3 regions of the Lysinibacillus sp. JNUCC-52 genome follow, and region 3 is predicted to be linked to each of the others. Evidence: riboswitches for the same ligand, from Rfam matches in the RefSeq annotation. Region 3 holds a riboswitch; each other region holds the start of a gene.
The links. A riboswitch is a leader RNA that binds a small molecule or an ion and turns the genes downstream of it on or off. The one in region 3 is predicted to bind thiamine pyrophosphate.
Positions count from the first base shown of each region.

Region 1: linked by a shared signal. The riboswitch ahead of thiT (energy-coupled thiamine transporter ThiT) and the one ahead of thiC (phosphomethylpyrimidine synthase ThiC) in region 3 are both predicted to bind thiamine pyrophosphate.
Region 2: linked by a shared signal. The riboswitch ahead of JNUCC52_RS02385 (ABC transporter substrate-binding protein) and the one ahead of thiC (phosphomethylpyrimidine synthase ThiC) in region 3 are both predicted to bind thiamine pyrophosphate.

Region 1 is NZ_CP065546.1:3,414,597-3,421,297, reverse strand. Features, by position in the region: gene JNUCC52_RS16860 (polyphosphate kinase 2 family protein) at 1-587, opposite strand, end outside; gene JNUCC52_RS16855 (TspO-related membrane protein) at 794-1,507, shown strand; gene map (type I methionyl aminopeptidase) at 1,541-2,296, opposite strand; gene thiT (energy-coupled thiamine transporter ThiT) at 2,542-3,102, opposite strand; TPP riboswitch at 3,223-3,330, opposite strand; gene JNUCC52_RS16840 (magnetosome magnetite crystal formation protein family) at 3,459-3,791, shown strand; gene JNUCC52_RS16835 (hypothetical protein) at 3,823-3,945, shown strand; gene JNUCC52_RS16830 (AAA family ATPase) at 4,077-6,701, opposite strand, start outside.
Region 2 is NZ_CP065546.1:440,750-447,450, forward strand. Features, by position in the region: gene JNUCC52_RS02375 (ABC transporter permease) at 1-83, opposite strand, end outside; gene JNUCC52_RS02380 (thiamine-binding protein) at 80-373, opposite strand; gene JNUCC52_RS02385 (ABC transporter substrate-binding protein) at 373-1,368, opposite strand; TPP riboswitch at 1,565-1,676, opposite strand; gene JNUCC52_RS02390 (sensor histidine kinase) at 2,026-3,024, opposite strand; gene JNUCC52_RS02395 (response regulator transcription factor) at 3,021-3,689, opposite strand; gene JNUCC52_RS02400 (alpha/beta fold hydrolase) at 3,703-4,677, opposite strand; gene parC (DNA topoisomerase IV subunit A) at 5,068-6,701, opposite strand, start outside.
Region 3 is NZ_CP065546.1:2,547,843-2,554,543, forward strand. Features, by position in the region: gene JNUCC52_RS12620 (catalase) at 1-220, shown strand, start outside; gene JNUCC52_RS12625 (methyl-accepting chemotaxis protein) at 633-2,318, shown strand; gene thiC (phosphomethylpyrimidine synthase ThiC) at 2,448-4,226, opposite strand; TPP riboswitch at 4,375-4,489, opposite strand; gene JNUCC52_RS12635 (AEC family transporter) at 4,537-5,466, opposite strand; gene JNUCC52_RS12640 (methyl-accepting chemotaxis protein) at 5,722-6,701, opposite strand, start outside.

The DNA.
Region 1 (6,701 bases), 870 kb from region 3:
GCCGCTTCTATATACTCAGGAGATTTCTCACGATTTCTCCAGTCTTCATCCGTTAACTTCCATGATTTATATGGATCCTGCGCGCGCTCATTAAAACGCTTCAACTGCTCTTCATCTGAAACATGTAACCAAAACTTTATAATAATGTAGTCTCCCGCAGTTAAAATCTTTTCAAAGTTGTTAATCTCTTCATATGCACGAGACCATTCATCCTTAGTAGCAAATCCTTCAATACGCTCTACTAGCACTCGTCCATACCAAGAACGGTCGAATATAGCGATTTGTCCATGCTGTGGTAACTTTCTCCAAAAGCGTTGCAAGTAGTTATAGCGTAGTTCGTGAGGCTGTGGAGCTGAAATTGGATGGACTATATAACCTCTTGGGTCTACGCGTTCAATCAGACGTTTAATAGCACCACCCTTACCCGCTGCATCCATTCCTTCAAATACTAGAATAAGTCCGATTTTATTGTTTAGTAAAAATTGCTGTGCATTTAACATTTCATATTGAAGTACTTTTAATTTCTTTTTATACAGTTTTTTGTCTAGTTCAATCGATAGGTCAAGATTTTTAAGATTTTGGGCCATAAAAATTTCACTCCTTCAAATTGGTTATTTCTATTGTACTAAAGAAATATTTGGATGCATATTCAAATGGTAAATTGTAGTTTTTTTAAAGCAAATTCATTGATACATTGTAAGGGTTTTCCGCTATAATGAAATAGATATTATGTGACAGTCATATACTTATTTGTCTTTTCCCTATACAATTTAACACGAAGGGAGAGGAAGCCTTGCCTAAGATTATTTTAATGACAATAACCTTTATTGTCTCACTCATCCTAACCTTTTCATCCTATTTTATAAAAATAAATGGTCAATCTTCGTTAGAAATCTCAAATCGTTTTCCCGTAATGTTTGCACCTATTAATATTAGTTATATGATATGGATATTAATTTACATTTTACTTGCTTATTGGTTAGTTATGAATTTTCAAAAGACATCTATTAAACAGACTGTTCTCTTTAGCAATGTTTGCATATTACAGGCGCTCTCTATTTTATTTTGGCATTATGAATTATTCATAGTCTTTATTTGCTGCTCTGTCATATTAGTATTGTACTTATTTTTACTTTATAGTACTTATCCGTATACAAATAATACTTTATCTGGCCGACTACCCATATCACTTTATTTTGCCTGGTCTACATTTATCATGATGACAAATGCAAGTTTTACATTAACATCTTATGGATGGCATGGTTTTGGACTTAGCAACCCACTTTGGGCAGTTATTTTACTGTCAATCAGTGTAGCTATCGCCTTACATATTCGTTACCATTATTACGACATTGTCTATCCTAGCGTGTTTATTTGGGCATTTATTGGTATTGCGCTCCATAATCATCTTGATGAATTACTTGTGACGACAGCGGCATTATTTTTATGTGGTGTCCTAATTGTTGGTATCCTATTTGTTAAAAAAAAAGCAGCTTACCGAAAATAAATCGGTAAACTGCTTTTTCATCTAGCCTTTATTTTATGCTTCATCTAACGAAGTTAAAATGATTGGTTTGTCTTTTGTAACAATAATAGAATGCTCAATTTGGGCAACTAATGATTTGTCAGGTGTAACGAATGTCCAGCCATCACCAGCTTCAACAATATGTTCTGCCTTCGCTGATATAAACGGCTCAACAGCTAGCACCATTCCTTCTTTCATAATTGTTGAATCCCAAGCATCGTAATAATTTAAAATATGGTTTGGCTCATCATGCAATGAACGCCCTAAACCATGACCTGTTAAATTCATAATGACAGTTAAATCGTTTGCATAAGCTTCACGCTCTACAGCTTTCCCAATTTGGTTTAATTTAGAACCAGCTTTTACTTTTGTCATAGCGCGGTCAAAGGCACTTTTTGCTACGCGGCAAAGTTTTTCCTTATCTTCGTACCCTTCACCTACTACAAATGAAATACCTGTATCTGCAAAATAGCCATTTAGAGAACCTGATACGTCAATATTGACAATATCCCCTTCTTTAATAACTCGTTGTCCTGGAATACCATGGGCAACTTCCTCATTCACACTAATACATGTGTATCCTGGGAAATCATATTCACCTTTAGGACCAGAAATAGCTCCTGCTTCAGCAAACATACGGCCTGCAATTTCATCTAATTCAAGTGTTGTCACACCAGGTTTTGTAGCTACTTTCATTGCCTCACGAATTTCTGCACAAATGCGACCAATTTTTTTAAAGGCTTCAATTTCTTCTTGCGTTTTTACAATCATTTATAACGTCCCTTTCATCTAATATCTATTCATTAATATAACATAACTTTATATGTCCATAACGCCAAACGCTTTAATTATTCTATGCTAACATTATTTCATAAGTACCAGACAAGTAAAAAACAGACCCTTTTAGAAGTTCTGGTACTAACAACAGCGACCCAATTGTCTTGAAATATAAAAAAAATAGCACACTAAGTTACACTTAGCATACTATTTTCACTTTTGGGACAGTCTTATCGTGTTTATGATTTTCGTTGCATTAATTGGGGTGCAGCTGTAAATAATATCACACCAACGATCGCTGTTAATATTGTTGCTGGAAGCATGTATGTTCCATTGTATATGATTGAATAAATCCATGCGTTTTGCTCGCCTGCATATTCTGCAAAAAATACAGCCCCTGCAATTGTATGGGCTAAATAACGTAGGAAACCTGCTAATACTGTACCGATTACAATGTAAAGGGCCATTTTCTTTTTGTTCAAAGCGGCTGTCGCTTTAAATATAGGTCCACGTACTACTGCCGCTAAACCAACGACCGTAAATGCTACACCGTAATCTAGTAAGCCTTGTAGCCAATGCACAATATAAGCGCCAAACATCGTTTGCATAACTCCAATTAGTAAACCTGTTGTTAGTCCAGCTAAGAGCCCCCAACGTAATGCCATTAAGATGATTGGTATCATTACTAGGCTTACGGAGCCACCTTGCGCCCATACTTTAAAAGAAACTTGATCGAGTACAAGTCCTAGCGCTGCAAAAATTGCAATTTCCATCAGCATGAGTAATCTTTTTTTGTCCATTTTATTATTCTCTCCTTTGTTCCGATGTAGGATACAAGAGCAGGAATAGAAATCTTTTTGATATGCATGTCAACTGGCATAAAAAAACGATGCCAGGACAGAGCCTCACATCGTAAAAGTGTCGGTTTCTATCCACATCCCTACGCAAGCGTTAACTTACAGGTTCGAAGAGTAAAGGCATTACGTGCCCAGTCTCAGCTGACATCATCAGCTCCCCTTGTGGTCGTTACATCTTATTATTTTGTTGAACATCCTCATTGTACGTAAACCCTTATGCAATTACAACCTTTTCCACATTAATTTTTTTGAAACTTTCGCGTTTTCTATGCGTAAATAATTTAAAAGGAGGGACTACTATGGAGAATCAAAAAATTTTATCTGCCTTTAGTTATCTCAGTATTTTTTTTGCACCATTTATCGTTCCAGTAATCGTTTATTTTGTATCAAAAGATAGTGATGTCAAGAGACATTCCATTAGAGCACTTATATCTCACTTAATACCATTTATCTTCGGTATCATTTTCTTTATCGTCTTTGTATTTTCTACAATATCATTGAACACGTTTGATCCTTCTTCTAATGGGAATACATTTATTATCATATGGTTTGTATCTTTTGGCATTTATTTACTCGTTTCATTAGGCATTGTCATTTGGAATATTGTTCAAGCTGTACGAGTTATTCGTTAAAAATTTTTAGTATGAAGGAGCTGTCGTATTCATGAAAGTATCGAAGGTAGTTAAAACTGCAATAAAATTAGCGCCCATCGTTATTCCGATTGTCAAAAAAGTGGTCGCAGCAAAAAAAGGAACAACACCTAACGTAACGACACACAAAAAATAATAGCCAATGGGCTCCTATAACGTAAAAACCCACATCGCTTTCCAGCAGGCACAATGTAAGCCGCAGGAGTCTTCGTGGGTTTTTACTATGTTATCTATAAATTATTTAAGAATTGTTTGAGTGCCTGGCACTTATTTTACTTCAAAATGGGTTGTGCTATGTCCGCTCAACGTTTTTTCGACGTGTAATACTGCAGGCATTGCAGCTTTCAACTCAGCTACATGTGAAATAACGCCAATCATTCTTCCAGAGTCTTGTAAATCAATTAGCGTGTCAATTGCTTTATTTAACGCTTCCTCATCTAATGAACCGAAGCCCTCGTCGATAAACATTGTTTCGATACGAATATTACCTTGGAAGCTTTGAATTACATCCGCCATACCTAATGCAAGACTTAATGATGCATTAAACTTCTCCCCACCTGATAATGTTTTAACATCTCTTAATTGGTCTGTGTACGCATCATAGACATCCAAGCCAAGTCCACTTTGCTTCGCATGCTTCTCTAATCGATCTGAACGGCGCAATTCAAACTGTCCATTGGATAAGTGGAATAATCGGATATTTGCTGCTGCAGTGATTTTATCTAAATAATTAATTTGAATATATCGCTCAAAGGAAAGTTTTTTCGGATTTTGGCCATTCAACACTGTGTAAAGCTCTTTTACACGTCCTGCCTCTTGTTCAAGTACACGTATTTCCTTTGCAGTATCCTCTACTTTAACAATAAAATCAGCACATGCCTTTGCATAGCTTTGCGTCTGTTGCAAAGTTTTAAATGCTTCCTCATATGTGGCACGGAGCATCTCAAGCTTTTCCTCTAATTCCTCTAGATTTTGCTTTTCTTTTCCTTCAAGATGCTTTGCTCCATCTGCAATTTGTTGCTGTAAGGAATGTGATTGTAAGGCATAATCACGACATGCTTTCCGTAAGTCTTCGATTTCACTATCACTTCGCTTTGCAGCAGCGTATTCTTCATAGGCTGCAAACCCCACATCTTTCATGCTTACTAAAAACTGTTCACGCTTTTCATTCAGTTTATTTAGCAATTCCTCATAGGCTGTTTTTGCAAGTTCTTCTGTCATAGAAGCCTTATTTGTTGCTTCCTTAGTCGCCTGTAAATTTTGCTGAATCGCGTTCCAAGCTGACTGTAACGCCATTTTTTGCGAACCTACATCTGCAATCGTTTGTTTTAACGCTTGTAATGACTGTATGTGTTTCGGAATTTGCTTTTGCTGTTCTTCTACAATCGCTTGCTGTTTTATTAACTCTTTCGACTGCTCTGCAAAATGTTGCTCTAATTGTAGTTGTTTTTGTTGAAGCTGTTCATTTTTTTCGTGTTGTCCCTTTAGCTTAGTTCGTGCGACAGACAGTTGATCCTTCACTATTTTTAAAACTGTAACTTGTTGTTCAATAAAATGTAAAGAAGATGTCAGTTCTAATCGATTATCTATTGAAATATGATAAGCATTTAATTGCTCTGTTGCCTCTTGAAGCAGTTGTTTAGTTGTTTTTAACGTCGCATCTTGCTCCAAATATTTACGCTCCATTGCATTGGTCATCGTTCGTAAAGATTCTAGCTCTGCTTCATCTACTACTTCTAACGGTTCTCTATGTGTGAGTTGATGTGTTGTACTACCGCAAACAGGGCATGGATCTCCGTCCTTCAACTTAGCTGCTAATATGCTAGCCTGTCCCGTAATCCATTGTTGCTCTTTTGTTTGAAGCGCTTGCTTACTTCCTTGGTATTGCTCATGGGCATTATTCATAGCTCGCTCAGCTTCCTTACACGCTCGCTCATATTTTTCAATTTGAGCTAATAGTGTTACTTGTTCTTTAAGTATAGGAAGCTGTTCTAAATAGCCTGCATAAGGTTCCATCTGCTTTTCATATTGCTCAATTGTTGCGGTTAATTGCCGAACTAGCATCTGTTCTTTTTCTAAAATAGCAAGATTATCAGCTACTGCACGTTTTGAACTTTCAACAAGCTGTTCAATTATCCCCAAATTTTGCTGAGTACTTTCAAATGCTTCAAATTTCGGCACCAACGCTAGTAGCTCTATTTCCTGTTGCAAAATGTGCTGACGCTCTGGCTCTTTTGCTTCTTCCTCTGTATACAATTGTTGCACTTTCTTTAGCTGTTCTACTGCATTGTGATGATTAATTGTAGCCTGCTGATAAAGCTGTTCTTTACGATTTTGTTCTGTCCGCAAGTCCACACACTGTTGTTCGAGCATAATGAGACGATTTGCTTGCTCCGCTAACTGTATTTCTTGTTCCATCGAAGTATATTTTTCTCGTTGCTGCATCAGCAATTGCAAACGTGCTTGTCGTTGTGCCTGTTGATCAAATTGTTCGTTAAGCGCTTTTGCCATACTGTAATATTCTTGTTCTTTTTGATGATTTGCATAAGCTTCTTCATAGCGCATTTGTTCCGTTCGAATACTAGCATTATAATAGAATTGCTCCTCTTCTAGAGCATTTTTTAGCTGATGCATATTGTCTGTATTATTGTTTATACAAGTAAACAGTGTTGATGGTCGCTCTGGTAAAACGCCTGCAATTTGCCCCAGTAAGTGCTCTTTTAATTGCTGGGCATGTTCTAAATCCTTTTCTGCTTCTTTCCTTTTTATATCCAGCTTTTTAGTCATCGCACTGAAACGATCTGTTTTAAATATTTTACGTAAAATGACTTCTTTATTGGTAGAGTCTGATGTTAAAAGTTTGCGAAACTCTCCTTGAGGCAACATTACAAT
Region 2 (6,701 bases), 2.1 Mb from region 3:
GCAAAACGAATAATGACTTCCCAGATGACTAATAAGAAGGCGATAAAAATAATCGACCTTCCTTTCGTTACTACTTGTTTCATCCTCGATATTTCTCCGTCAACGTCCCCATTGTAATGCCAGTTGGCTGATATAAAATTTTTACTTGTGTAATTACATTAATAGCACCTAAGTCAATCATTTTTTGATTCATCAGTTCAATAATTTGGAGTAAGGTAGACAGTTCGCCCTCCATAGTCGTTTCTAGTGGCTGCACCTCATAGCGCACACCTGCAGCATCGATAATTGCAATTGCCGCATCCACGAAAGGGATGACATCCTCATATTTTTCTGTTTTCGGTATAATTTGTACACTGATTAATGAATTAGCCATTAGTTTGCTCCTTTCGTTGGTAAGAAATCATTTGTAAATGCTTGCTCTGCATTAAATTTTCCTTCTAAGACGTTGTTTTTCGTCATCCATTCCGCATAGTTTTCCCAAACTGCTAATTTTTGTTCGCCCCATTGCGCTGCATCATCTTGATATTTATTTGCTAGCCATTCTTGACTTTTATGCACAAGTGCTTTATCTAAATCAGGTACCGCTTCAAGTAAAATATCAGCCGCTTCACTAGGATGCTCAATGGCATACTCATAGCCTTTTGTCGTTGCAGCTACAAATGCCTTTACCACATCAGGATTATCCTTAATCATCTTTTCATTCGTAGCTAAAACAGGTGTATAATAATCAAGTTGCTCACTATAGTCTGTTAAATACTGCATGTTTAATGTTTCCCCACGTAGCTCCGCCTCAATCCCTGTCCACGCATAATAGATCCAGGCAAAATCAATATCCTTTTGCATCATGGTGAAAAAGTCTAAATCTCCTGCATTAACAATATCTAATTTTTTGATATCCGCCTGTTCTTTTTGCATAAGTGATTGTAAAACAGCTTGTTCTATTGGGCTTCCCCAGCCACCATACGTTTTTCCTTCATAGTCCTTAGGAGATGTAATGCCCTTTGAAGCAATCGAAGCAAAGCCAGATGTATTATGCTGAATAATTGCGGCAATTGATACAAGTGGTACACCCTGTACACGTGCTTGCGTAATACCTTCCTGATAGCTTACGCCAAACTGTGCTTTGCCTGATGCAACTAGCTGATCAGCACCAGCATCACCAGGTAAAATAATGTCCACGTCTAAGCCTTGCTCCTCAAAGTAGCCCAGCTTTTTCGCCACATACAGTCCTGTATGATTTGTATTAGGTGTCCAGTCTAGTACAACGGATACCTTTTTTAATGAGTTTGTTTCTTCTTTGTCCTCTTTTTCGCTACAACCAACTAATGTTACTAATGCAGCAATAAGAACGAAAAACCACTTTTTCATGCTGTGTCCTCCAAGTCTAGTAGTTTGAAAGTGTTCATGATTGAATGTTTACACCAGAAAAAAAGGTATTCTAAGGCCATTTGCAGTGCTTATGATTGATTACTCCTAGTTGTAGGTGGAATAATGAATCCTAAACAAAAAACGCCTGGGAGTTATCCCAGACGTTTGCAAACGGTATCAAAAAATAGTAAATGATTATTTTTGAATAGATGTTCCCTACGCTGGTACGAGCCAAATCAGGTTCAAAGGGTCAGCATCTAAACGGACGCAATCTCAGCTGGCAACTTCCAGCCCCCCTACATTCTTAACTTATGAACTTTTCGTTGATTATTATACCCATATGTATCGTAAAATGACAAGCTAGTAATTTTCGTAATTGAAAAAAATGAGCTTTTACTGGACTATACTAGTAATCTGCGACATGACTTTTGCAAATAGAAAAGGTTTTATGCATGGAGTTTGAAGTAGCAGGCTATGCAGTATAGTATTTTGGGACAAATATCACTTCCGAAAAAACAATCGAAAAATGTGTAAACAAAAGCACCCGAATCCATGTACTCTCCCCCAATTTTTATATGATTTATGCATTTACCACGTTAAACATAAAGTTGATCTCAAATACAATTTTAGGAAGCTTTCAATTTTCTGGAGTTGCCATTACAAAAAGTTTGAATGTTGCGCATAACTTATGGTAACTTGAGTACCTTTTTCGTTAGATTGGATTGTACTCTGTAGTTCAAGCATTCGGCAAATATCTTCGATGATTCGTAGGCCAGTGCCCTTTTCCTCCACATTAAACCCAACCCCATTATCTTTAAATATAATTAAGTTTTTTTGCAAAGTGATTTCCAATGTATCGCATGCTGCATGACGCAAAATATTTTGGAAGATATTATCAAATAATCTGTGCAACCAAATTTCATTACTCTTCCAAAGGAATTTCGTTGAGGAATCGTTTAACACAATCGAGATTTGATTGACTTTATATAAAAAATTCCACTTTAAAATGATGGTATTGATAAGTTTTGGAACGTCTACTTTTTCCATGATGATATAGGAATTATCAACACGAGATAAGCGCTCAAAGTCATATTCATTGGATAATTTTGAAATATAGTTTATTTGTTCGTTTAGAGAATTGAAAATATCCTGATGTTGTGAAAAATCATTTTCGATTGTGTAAAGTTGTAAGCGCATAGCTGTCAAAGGCGTATTAATATCATGGCGCAACTGCGTTAAAAGTTCTAGTTTCATTTGCTCTTGTTGCATTATTTCAATTTCCTTCGATATCGTCCTGTCAATGAGAAGGTTTACTGCATTGGTTAAATCCCCTAATTCATCATTTCTAGAGTAAGAGATCTTTTGAAGTCTCTTCTTGTCATTACTCGCCAACTCCATAATGGTTTGCTTTAATTCATTTATTCGTTTAATTAATGAATTAATGGATTTGGAAAATAATATTGCCAAAGTAAAAAAGCTGACGATAAATAAACCTAGCATTATTGGATAGGCTTTTGACTCAAAAAACTGGGTTTCTGTATCATTTGAAAAATAATTATAAATGACGGTTACGATTACATTAATCACTACAATAGAAAGAGGAACACTGAATATAACCGATAATAGCAATAGTTGATATTTCTTTTTTAGTTTCATTGTTTGACACGGGTATTCATACGATACCCTTCTCCATATACATTTTGAATAATCACACCATCTGTATCGGCAATCTTGTTGCGGAGCTTTTTAATATACACATTAATTAAATTGGGATTACGATCTTCTAGCTGCCAAAGGTAATCAATGAATTGTTCTTTAGATAAAATAAAATCTGCGTTTTCATAGAGGTAAAAGAATAATTTCTTTTCAATGGCTGTAAATTCGACTTCTTTATTATTTTGATTATTAACAACACGCTTATGAGTAACATCTATGGATAAATGCTGTATTTGTTTGTGAATTCCGTAAGAAGCAGCTAATCTATTTTTTATTCGTATTAATAATTCCCTCGGATCAAATGGCTTCACCATGTAATCTTCTCCAATTTCAAGCCCTCTTAATTTACTATCAATATCACTTCTAGCCGTTAAAAATAGGATAGGAATATTATGCCCTAACTGATTAATTCGCATGGAAATCTGATACCCGTCCTCGCCTGGTAGCATAATATCCATAATAACAATGTCTACTTGCTTAATAACGGTATATAAAGAAGCACCATTTTTTAACCAGATTACTTTATAACCTTCTTTTTGAAGTATATTCTCCAATAAACTTCCAATCATTTCATCATCTTCTACAAGTAAAATTGAAAACAACATTTTCGTATATTCCTCACTTTTTTTCAACCTTCTCTTGCAAGAACTTTTGCGTTTCTTCATAGATTTCAGTTGGATAGTACAAGTAAATACTATGCTTGCTTTTTATTTGAATAACATTTGAAACGTCTAACTTCTTTGCAAAATCCTGATAGTCTTTTAGTGATGCTTTCGCCGCTTCAGAATTTTTATCAAGGTAAGCATCAATAAATAAAATAGGTGTTGTTTTTGGAATAGGTAATGCGATCGACTTTTTGCTATTAGTTACGGAATGTAGCATTTCTTGTTCCATATCATTGTTGATTCCCTGTTTATTTGAAATCGCCTTAAATATACTTTTTTCTTTTGAAGTCAGAAAATCTTTCTCTAAGACGGCTTCGTTATAGGCTAAAGACGGAAACAATCTTTGGAATCCTAATGCACTTAATATAGTTCCTGCCTTCATAAAAGCCTTTTCTACGAAACCTACAGGATGTTTTATATATTGAGAAGGTAAACCGATATCTAACGCTACAATCACTTTCACTTCTTTCGGATATTTCTGCGCCCAATAGATAGCTTCGATTCCTGAAATAGAGTGTGGTACTAATATATAAGGGGGCTTATTGCCGCTTTTAATTAGTGCTTCCCTCGTTTGTTCAACTATTACATCGATATCTCGATCGTCGTTAAATACATCACTATACCCATATCCTGCTCTTTCCACAACGGCAATTTTATTTTCTTTAGAGAAATGACGATACAAGCTTTTTAATTCATACATAGGTGCTGCTACTGCTGAGCCAGCCATAAATACAAATGTCTCTCCGTCTTGACCTTCAGAATAAATATTTATCTTCTTCCCGTTAAAATCGATTAGTTTACCTGTATTATTCTCTAATAACGATGTCTCTTTATTCTCTTTGAACTTATGGAAGCTAAATACAGAGCCGATAAGCACAATCAATATTGTGAAGAAGCTTATCAAAAACCACTTTATCATTTTTTTCATTTTCTACTTACCCCTTTCAATTATTAATACAAGGTTAAAGTAGAAAAATATAATTCTTATAAACTTTTGATAATTTTTTAGAAGTTAACAGCTACTGTACTAAAGTTTGTACACACATTAAAAAGTCACGAATGCTTTTAAATTAATGATTCGTGACTTTCCTAGGAGCACTCTATAACTGTTCGTTTAAATATATTTCTTCCCTTCCTCTACTTAACTTTAACATAAGTATCCAATTTTAGATTTATGTTTTTATTCAATTAATTTGACCGATTGTATAAAAAAGCTAGCAAATTAATTGTGCCTTATTTAACTGCAACACTTATTGAAAATACAGCCCTTATCAAATAAAACCCACGTTCTTTGAATGAACGTGGGCAAAGTAATTTGTTATTCCTCTTTTTTCTTTTTAACAACATGTGAAATGGCACCATCAGTCGCGATATCGACTTTAAAGGAACCATTTGAATGACGGTCAGCGCGCGTTAACCCTTTGACATCAATGATTTCTTGCACGCCCTTATCCGTTTCAACAACAACTTCCTCCTCATCACTAGCCTTGACAACCGCAACAATTCGATGTGGATTTGCTTTTAATTCTGTTAACACTTTTAAACCACGTTTTGCGCGACTCGCGATATCGACTTCGGCGACATTCATCTTCTTCACCGCGCCACGCTGTGTAACAATGACAACATACTCTGTGTCAGATGGTTTTAATATAGTAACACCAACTAATGCTTCCCCATCTTTCAATGTAATTCCCTTCACACCACCAGTTTTAACACCAGTAACAGGGAGCTCCTCAATTGGGAAGCGGATAGCATATGCAGTATCTGTAATTAATAACAATTCGGCATCGTCTGAAACAATATCCGCCAGTATCATTTCATCACCCGATTTCACATTCATCGTTTTAATCGGCTTCGAATAACGTGTAACTGCATAATCAGCTAATAGTGAACGTTTAATCTGTCCTTCTTTTGTAGCCGTTAATATATATGTGTTTGGCTGCTCAAACGTGTCAAAACCATAAACGGCAATAATGGTTTCGTCTTCGCCAGTTGGCACAATACTTGAAATATGCTGCCCAAGATCCTTCCAACGAATATCGGGCAATTCATGCACAGGCTGATAAATATAATTTCCACGATTTGTGAACAGCAATACATGATGCTGTGTATTTAACGTTGCCTCATACAATAAATAATCCGAATCCTTCATGGCAAAATCTTGCCCATTGGATGCTGCGTGAGAACGTGTAGATGTTCGCTTAATATAGCCATCTTTTGTCACTGTGACAACCACTTCTTCACTTGGAACTAGCACATCTAACGTAATTTTAATTTCTTCAATTTCTTGCTCAATTTTCGAACGACGTGGCTCAGAAAAACGTTTTTTAATATCGAGCAATTCTTGTTTAATGACACGAACAAGCTTCGCCTCACTGTGTAAAATACCTTCTAGCTTTGCAATTAATGCATTTAATTCATCTTGTTCATGACGAAGCTCTGTAATATCGGTATTTGTTAAACGGTATAATTGTAAGCTTACGATCGCTTCAGATTGAACTTCGGTAAAGTCATACTTCACCTGTAAATTTGTTTTCGCATCACGCTTATCATTCGATGATCGGATCGTCGCAATCACTTCATCTAAAATAGAAAGTGCTTTTATCAAACCATCAACAATATGTGAACGGTCTTTCGCCTTTTGCAAATCATAAATCGAGCGGTTTGTCACCACTTCCTTTTGATGGGCTATGTACGCATCAAGTAGCAGTGGTAAAGTCATCATCGTAGGACGACGATTATGGATAGCAATCATATTAAAATTGTAGGCTACTTGCAAGTCAGTAGTTTTAAATAAGTAATTTAAAATTCCTTGTCCTGGCACATCTTTTTTTAGCTCAACTACCACGCGTAATCCTGTACGATCAGATTCATCACGGATTTCAGCAATGCCTTCCAATCGTTTATCTACACGTTGTTCATCAATTTTCTTAACAAGATTTGCCTTATTAA
Region 3 (6,701 bases):
TCTTTTATCTGCAGAAGAGCAACAACGCTTATTTGAAAATACTGCAAACGATATGGCAACTGTTGAAGAATTCATTAAACGTCGTCACATTCTACACTGCTACCTAGCTGATCCAGCTTACGGAGAAGGTGTAGCGAAAGCGATGGGTCTTTCATTAGACGGAATGAATCTTACAAATCCATATGTAAAACAAGAAGTAAAACAAGTAGCAAACATTTAATATTCCACTTTATTGATATCCAATATTGCTTGTCATCGTCGGCAAGTAGACAAAAGGTACCGAGAAACAATATCTCGATGCCTTTTGTCATTTGTAGTTCTTTTTTATGCTAGTCCCTTTAAGATTTTCAATAATCTTTGTACTATTCCGTTACTATTCAGTTAATTGGAGCCAATTACTACAAATCGCACTGGAAGGTATCTCCCCCATTCACTGACAAAGTAACACAGTGGCATTCATCGTTTTAATTCACCTATAATTATTGTCCCTTTTAAATTGTAAATCCCCCATTGTCATATAGGTGTTTTTATCAACTTTATCGATAAATTCCACAAATATGTATTACACATATTTCTAAATAATCATATTGATATTTGACAACTACAACAAATTGAAATGGAGGAACATTTCCATGTCAATTCGAAAGAAACTATACATTGGATTTGGTACAATTATTCTCTTATTACTAACTATCTCCTCAATCTCTTACTATCAACTGAATCACATTAATAATTTAAATAAAGAGCTATTTGAGAACCGCGTTTATAAACTGATTCAAATCGATAAAATCCTTACCGCCGCTGCTTTGCAAGGAAACTATATTCGTTCATATATGCTCGAACCAGATGACGTAACAATACAAAAGCTTGAGGAACAGGAGCAACTAATCCAAGCTAAAATAACAGAGCTTGATAAAATATTTACTAGTGAAACGACACAAGAGCAAATGAAAATTATTAAAACGAACCAAGCCATTTTTGAAAAAGCAGCATTAGAGATTATTAATACATATAACCCAGATGATTTACAATCTGCTATCGACATTCTTAGGACAAGAGCACATCCTGCAAGAGAAGCAATACAACAGGCAGTCCATGATATTGCCCTTTACGAAGAACAACAAATACAAATAGTCCGTGCTGAGTTGTCCAATGCGGAGAACGTCAGCTCTGTTATCGTTCTAAGCATCTCCGTCATTTCGATTATTTTCTCCTTCATCGTTGTATTCTTTATGACACGAGCTATTACAATTCCAGTTAATAAACTAGCCACAGCGGCAAATGTAATTGCTACTGGAGATTTACGTCAAAAAAATATAGAAGTAAAAACAAAAGATGAAATTCGAAATTTAGCGAACTCATTTAATGTCATGAAATTTAATTTACGCTCACTTATTAATAATGTTGCAAAAAATGTTGAGTATACTACTTCTAGCTCAGCAGAATTATCGGCAAGCACTGATGAAGTTTCTTTATCTTCTAGCGACATTGCAAAGCGTATACAATTGATGGCAAAGGACGGTAACCAAGCTGTCATTACAGGTCAGGAAACCTCTAGTGCCATGGACGAAACTGCTCGCGGTGTTCAACGCATCGCTGAAGCAACGCAAATGCTCCATTCGAAGGCAGTCGATACACAAAGTGTTGCAAATAACGGTGAGAAAATGTTACAAACAACTGAAAGTCAAATGATGGTTATTCAGCAATCCTCAGATAAGACGAATGAACTTATTAAACAGTTAAGTACACAATCAGCTGAAATTGAAAATATTACAAAAGTTATTACTGATATTACCGATCAAACTAACCTACTCGCCCTTAATGCAGCCATCGAAGCTGCACGAGCAGGCGAACATGGGCAAGGCTTTGCAGTCGTAGCTGATGAAGTACGTAAGCTTGCTGAAGAGTCCAAAATATCCGCTAACCAAATTATCAATTTAACTACAAATATTCAGCAAAACACAAGAGAAGTAGAGAAGGCAGTGGGCGTAACAGTGCAAAAAGTTGATGAAGGCGTTACTTACATTCATGATGCCCAAACGGCTTTTAATAAAATAATGGACGCCATTGAACATATGGCATATGAAATCGAAGACGTTTCCGCTTCCACACAGCAAATTTCTGCAGCTACAGAGGAGGTTGCTGCATCAGTTAACGAAATGTCATCCGTGGCAAAAAATGCGGCCCAGCAATCTGAATTAATAGCTGCTGCCATTCAAGAGCAGGCAGCAATCATTCAAGAGGTTAACGATGTTGCGAAATCATTAAGTGATGAGGCAATAACCCTTCAAGAAGAGATCAATAAATTTAAAGTCTAAGAGCAGGCAAAAAAGAAAAAGTGTTAGATTGATTGCCATCAATCTAACACTTTTTTGCCGTAAACATGGTTATCCGCTCCGATGAATACTTTTCGCTTCAACTACCGTGCTCTAGTTTCTAGTTCTTTATCACTGATATAGTCTGCTCCCAGCGTCTTGAAATTCTTTTGCCTTTTCCTGCATCCCTTGATGAATAGCTTCTGTCGTATTTAAATCTTTTTCTTTCGCATAGTTACGAATATCTTGAGAAATTCGCATACTGCAAAACTTAGGACCACACATTGAGCAAAAGTGTGCCGTTTTCGCTCCTTCTGCTGGTAATGTTTCATCATGATATTCTACAGCTCGCTCTGGATCTAACGATAAATTAAACTGATCGCGCCAACGAAACTCAAAGCGAGCCTTTGAAAGAGCGTCATCTCGCTGCTGGGCACCAGGATGTCCTTTAGCCAAGTCCGCAGCATGTGCGGCAATTTTATATGTGATTACACCTACACGGACATCTTCTCGATTTGGTAACCCTAAATGTTCCTTCGGTGTTACATAGCACAGCATGGCTGTTCCAAACCAGCCAATCATTGCCGCACCAATTGCTGACGTAATGTGATCATAGCCAGGCGCAATATCTGTTGTGAGAGGACCCAATGTATAAAACGGTGCTTCTTTACAAACTTCCAATTGCTTGTCCATATTTTCCTTAATAAGATGCATTGGCACATGCCCAGGTCCCTCTACCATCACTTGTACATCGTGCTTCCACGCAATTTGCGTTAACTCCCCTAGCGTTTCAAGCTCTGCGAACTGCGCCTCGTCATTGGCATCTGCAATTGAGCCAGGTCGTAAACCATCCCCTAATGAAAAGGCTACATCATATGTTTTCATAATGTCACAAATCTCTTCAAAATGAGTATATAAGAAGTTTTCTTGATGATGGAATAGACACCACTGTGCCATAATTGAGCCTCCCCGCGATACAATGCCCGTTACACGATTAGCTGTAAGCGGTACATAGCGCAGCAACACACCTGCGTGAATCGTGAAGTAATCAACCCCTTGTTCAGCCTGCTCGATTAGCGTGTCCCGATACACCTCCCACGTTAAATCCTCGGCAACGCCATTTACCTTTTCAAGCGCCTGATAAATGGGTACTGTTCCAACAGGCACAGCGGCATTCCGAATAATCCATTCACGAGTTGTATGAATGTGCTTACCAGTAGATAAATCCATAATATTATCAGCACCCCATCGTGTTGCCCATGTCATTTTTTCAACTTCCTCAGCGATGGATGAGGTTACTGCTGAATTCCCAATATTAGCGTTAATTTTTACATGGAAGTTACGACCGATAATCATCGGTTCTGCCTCTGGATGATTGATATTAGATGGCATGATAGCACGGCCCGCAGCAATTTCCGCACGAACAAATTCAGGTTTTAAATTTTCACGAATCGCCACAAATTCCATTTCTGGAGTAATAATTCCTTGTCTTGCATAATGCAGTTGAGTCACATTGCGGCCTTTTTTCGCACGTAAAGGTTTGTGAGAAAGGTTCGGAAAAACATTTTCCTTTATGCGCGGGTCATCAGCATTGCGGAAACCATTATCCTCAGGCTTAATGGTACGTCCCTCGTATTCCTCTACATCGCCCCGTTCTTTAATCCACGCACTACGCAAAGCTGGCAAACCTTTTGTTATATCCACTTTGTAAGTAGGATCTGTATAAGGGCCACTCGTATCATATACCCTTACTGGTGCATTCTCCTCTTCACCAAAGCTCCCTGTTGTGGGGCTTAGCTTAATTTCACGCATTGGCACTAAAATATCTGATCGTGTTCCTTCTACATATACTTTTTTACTCCCGTCAAAGCTTGTCATAATGTTCATGTTTTTTTCGCTAACTGTTGTCATTTACTATTCCGCTCCCTTTTTCGTAAATTATGAAAAGGACCGAATCTAGCCCACTCCAACAAGTAGCATTACAAACAAAAAGCCGAATCCAAAAAATATTGGATCCGGCTGTACATGTAAGGTTACATTTATCGCAAAGTATAAGGAGTGCGAAGTTCATTAACTTTCCCACGCTGGTATGAGCCAGATCAGGTCCAAAGGGTCAAGAAACCTCAATGTGTTTCCCTCTCAGCCCGACTCATCGGACTCCCCTAGTTAAGCTATTCAGTTTGATGCTAGTGTAACAGATATTCCTAATAGATGGAAGTCATTAAGTAAAAAGCATTTCTGCCAAATAAATTACAATTGTTACTGTAATACAGCTAACAATCGTCGAAAAAAGCACTGTTTGTGCAGCGGTTTCTGACCCTAAATCATATTCAAGCGCTAAACTCGAGCTATTACGCGACGTTGGGAATGCACTTGCAATAAAGAGCGATTGGGCCACAACACCCTCTAAGCCGAGAACAAAAATTATAAGTAATGCAACGGCAGGTCCTACTACTAAACGTGTAAAACAGCTGACAAACACAGTTTTATTGAACATTGATTTAATTTCAAGCTGAGATAGCTGTGCACCAAGCGTAATAAGAGCAACAGCGATAAATCCATCAGCAACGTGGTCAATTGGAATACGAATAAATTGGGGAATGCCAATATTAAAGAAATTCATTGCTACACCTATAATGAGCGCATGAATAATCGGCATTTTTAGAAAGTCCTTCACAATGGCCATGCCTGACTTTGTTGAAGAAATTAAATTATATAAACCATATGTATAGGTCGTTACATTTTGAAAAATAACGAGAATAACTTGAATTGCCACCCCAATTGGTTGTGTCACAAAAATCATTTGTGCCACTGGAATACCATAGTTGCCAGAGTTAATAAGGACAACACTATTTTTAAATACAGCTGCCTCGGTTTTCTTTAAGCCTAGTCCCTTCGCTATAAAATGACCAAGCAACATCTGACTCCCAATAAAAAGCACAATAAATAGCGCCACTTCACCTAGCACCGATAGTTCCACACTTGTTTCATATAAATTTACAAACACAGCTGCTGGCATAAAACAATATGTAATAAGCTGAGATAGTGCTTTTAAGTTAAATTGAAATTTCTTTTGTAAAAACGCACCAAGTACAAGCAACACCAAAATAGGTGCAACAATTTTAAAGAAAATCATACCGAGATACATCATGTGAGGCGACCCCCTTTCATCTTTCTATAGTAAAACTGTTCGCAAACTAGGTCAATGCCACTCTCGGCTCAAGCTGTTGCTATAAAAAGAGGCTGTCCTTAGAAAAGGACAGCCTCAATCTCAACTTATCTACAAAGGATATTAAAGAAGTTTTATCGGCGATTTCCCACAGGGTATCGGCGATTCAGCAAAGGTCATCGGCGATTTCCATGATTTTATCGGCGATTCCTACTACCTACTACAATTTAAAAATCATTAAGCAAGTTTAAATCGGTTCACGACTTCTTGTAGTTCTTTAGAGATTTGGTTCATATTATTAATAGATTCTGCAACCTTTTGCATTTCTGCCTGTTGATCCACAGCAGATGCACTTACTTGCTCTGCAGAAGCCGCAGTTTCCTCTGAAACGGCAGAAATACTTTGAATTGCTGTAATTGCCTGATCTTTTTGCTCTAGCATTTGTGAAAGGTTTGATAATAACTCATTAATTGACGTTGCAATAGAATGAGAAAGCTCATTATTATCTTTAAAAGCTAGCTCTGTATTTTGCACTGATTCATTTTGAGCTTGCATTAAATCTGCATTTGAAGCGATAACAGACACTGTTTGATTTGCGTCTTCTAGAATGCTAGTTACAGTTTTCTTAATAATCTCTGTTTCGTTTTTAGACTGTTCCGCTAGTTTACGAACTTCTTCTGCTACAACTGCAAAGCCTTTTCCATGCTCTCCCGCACGAGCAGCCTCAATACTTGCATTTAATGCTAATAAGTTAGTTTGCTCCGTTATTCCTTGAATAGAGACAATAATTTGGTTGATATTTCTGATGTTACTAGATAAGGATTCCATCTGACCTTGAATGCGGACATTCATTTCGTTCGTTTCAGCATTTCGGTCACGTAAACTTTCAACTTCTTTCATGCCCTGCTCTGTAGAAGCTTTTGTTTTTATCGACAGTGCATCCATTTGCTTGGAAAGCATTGTTATTGCGTCAATTTGCTCAGATAAATCAATCATTCGATAATTCGTTTCTTCCGTATCCTCTGATTGTTTCGAAGCACCTTGCGCAATTTCATTGATAGCTACAGATACTTCCTGATTAGAGGCGACAATTTCATTAAATGCTTCATTCACATTATGTGATGATTGATTAAGTATTGTAGAAGAATTTAGCACTGTATGTATAGCATCATTCGTTTTGTCCAGCATATTATTATAGGCTAATGCAACAGCACCAA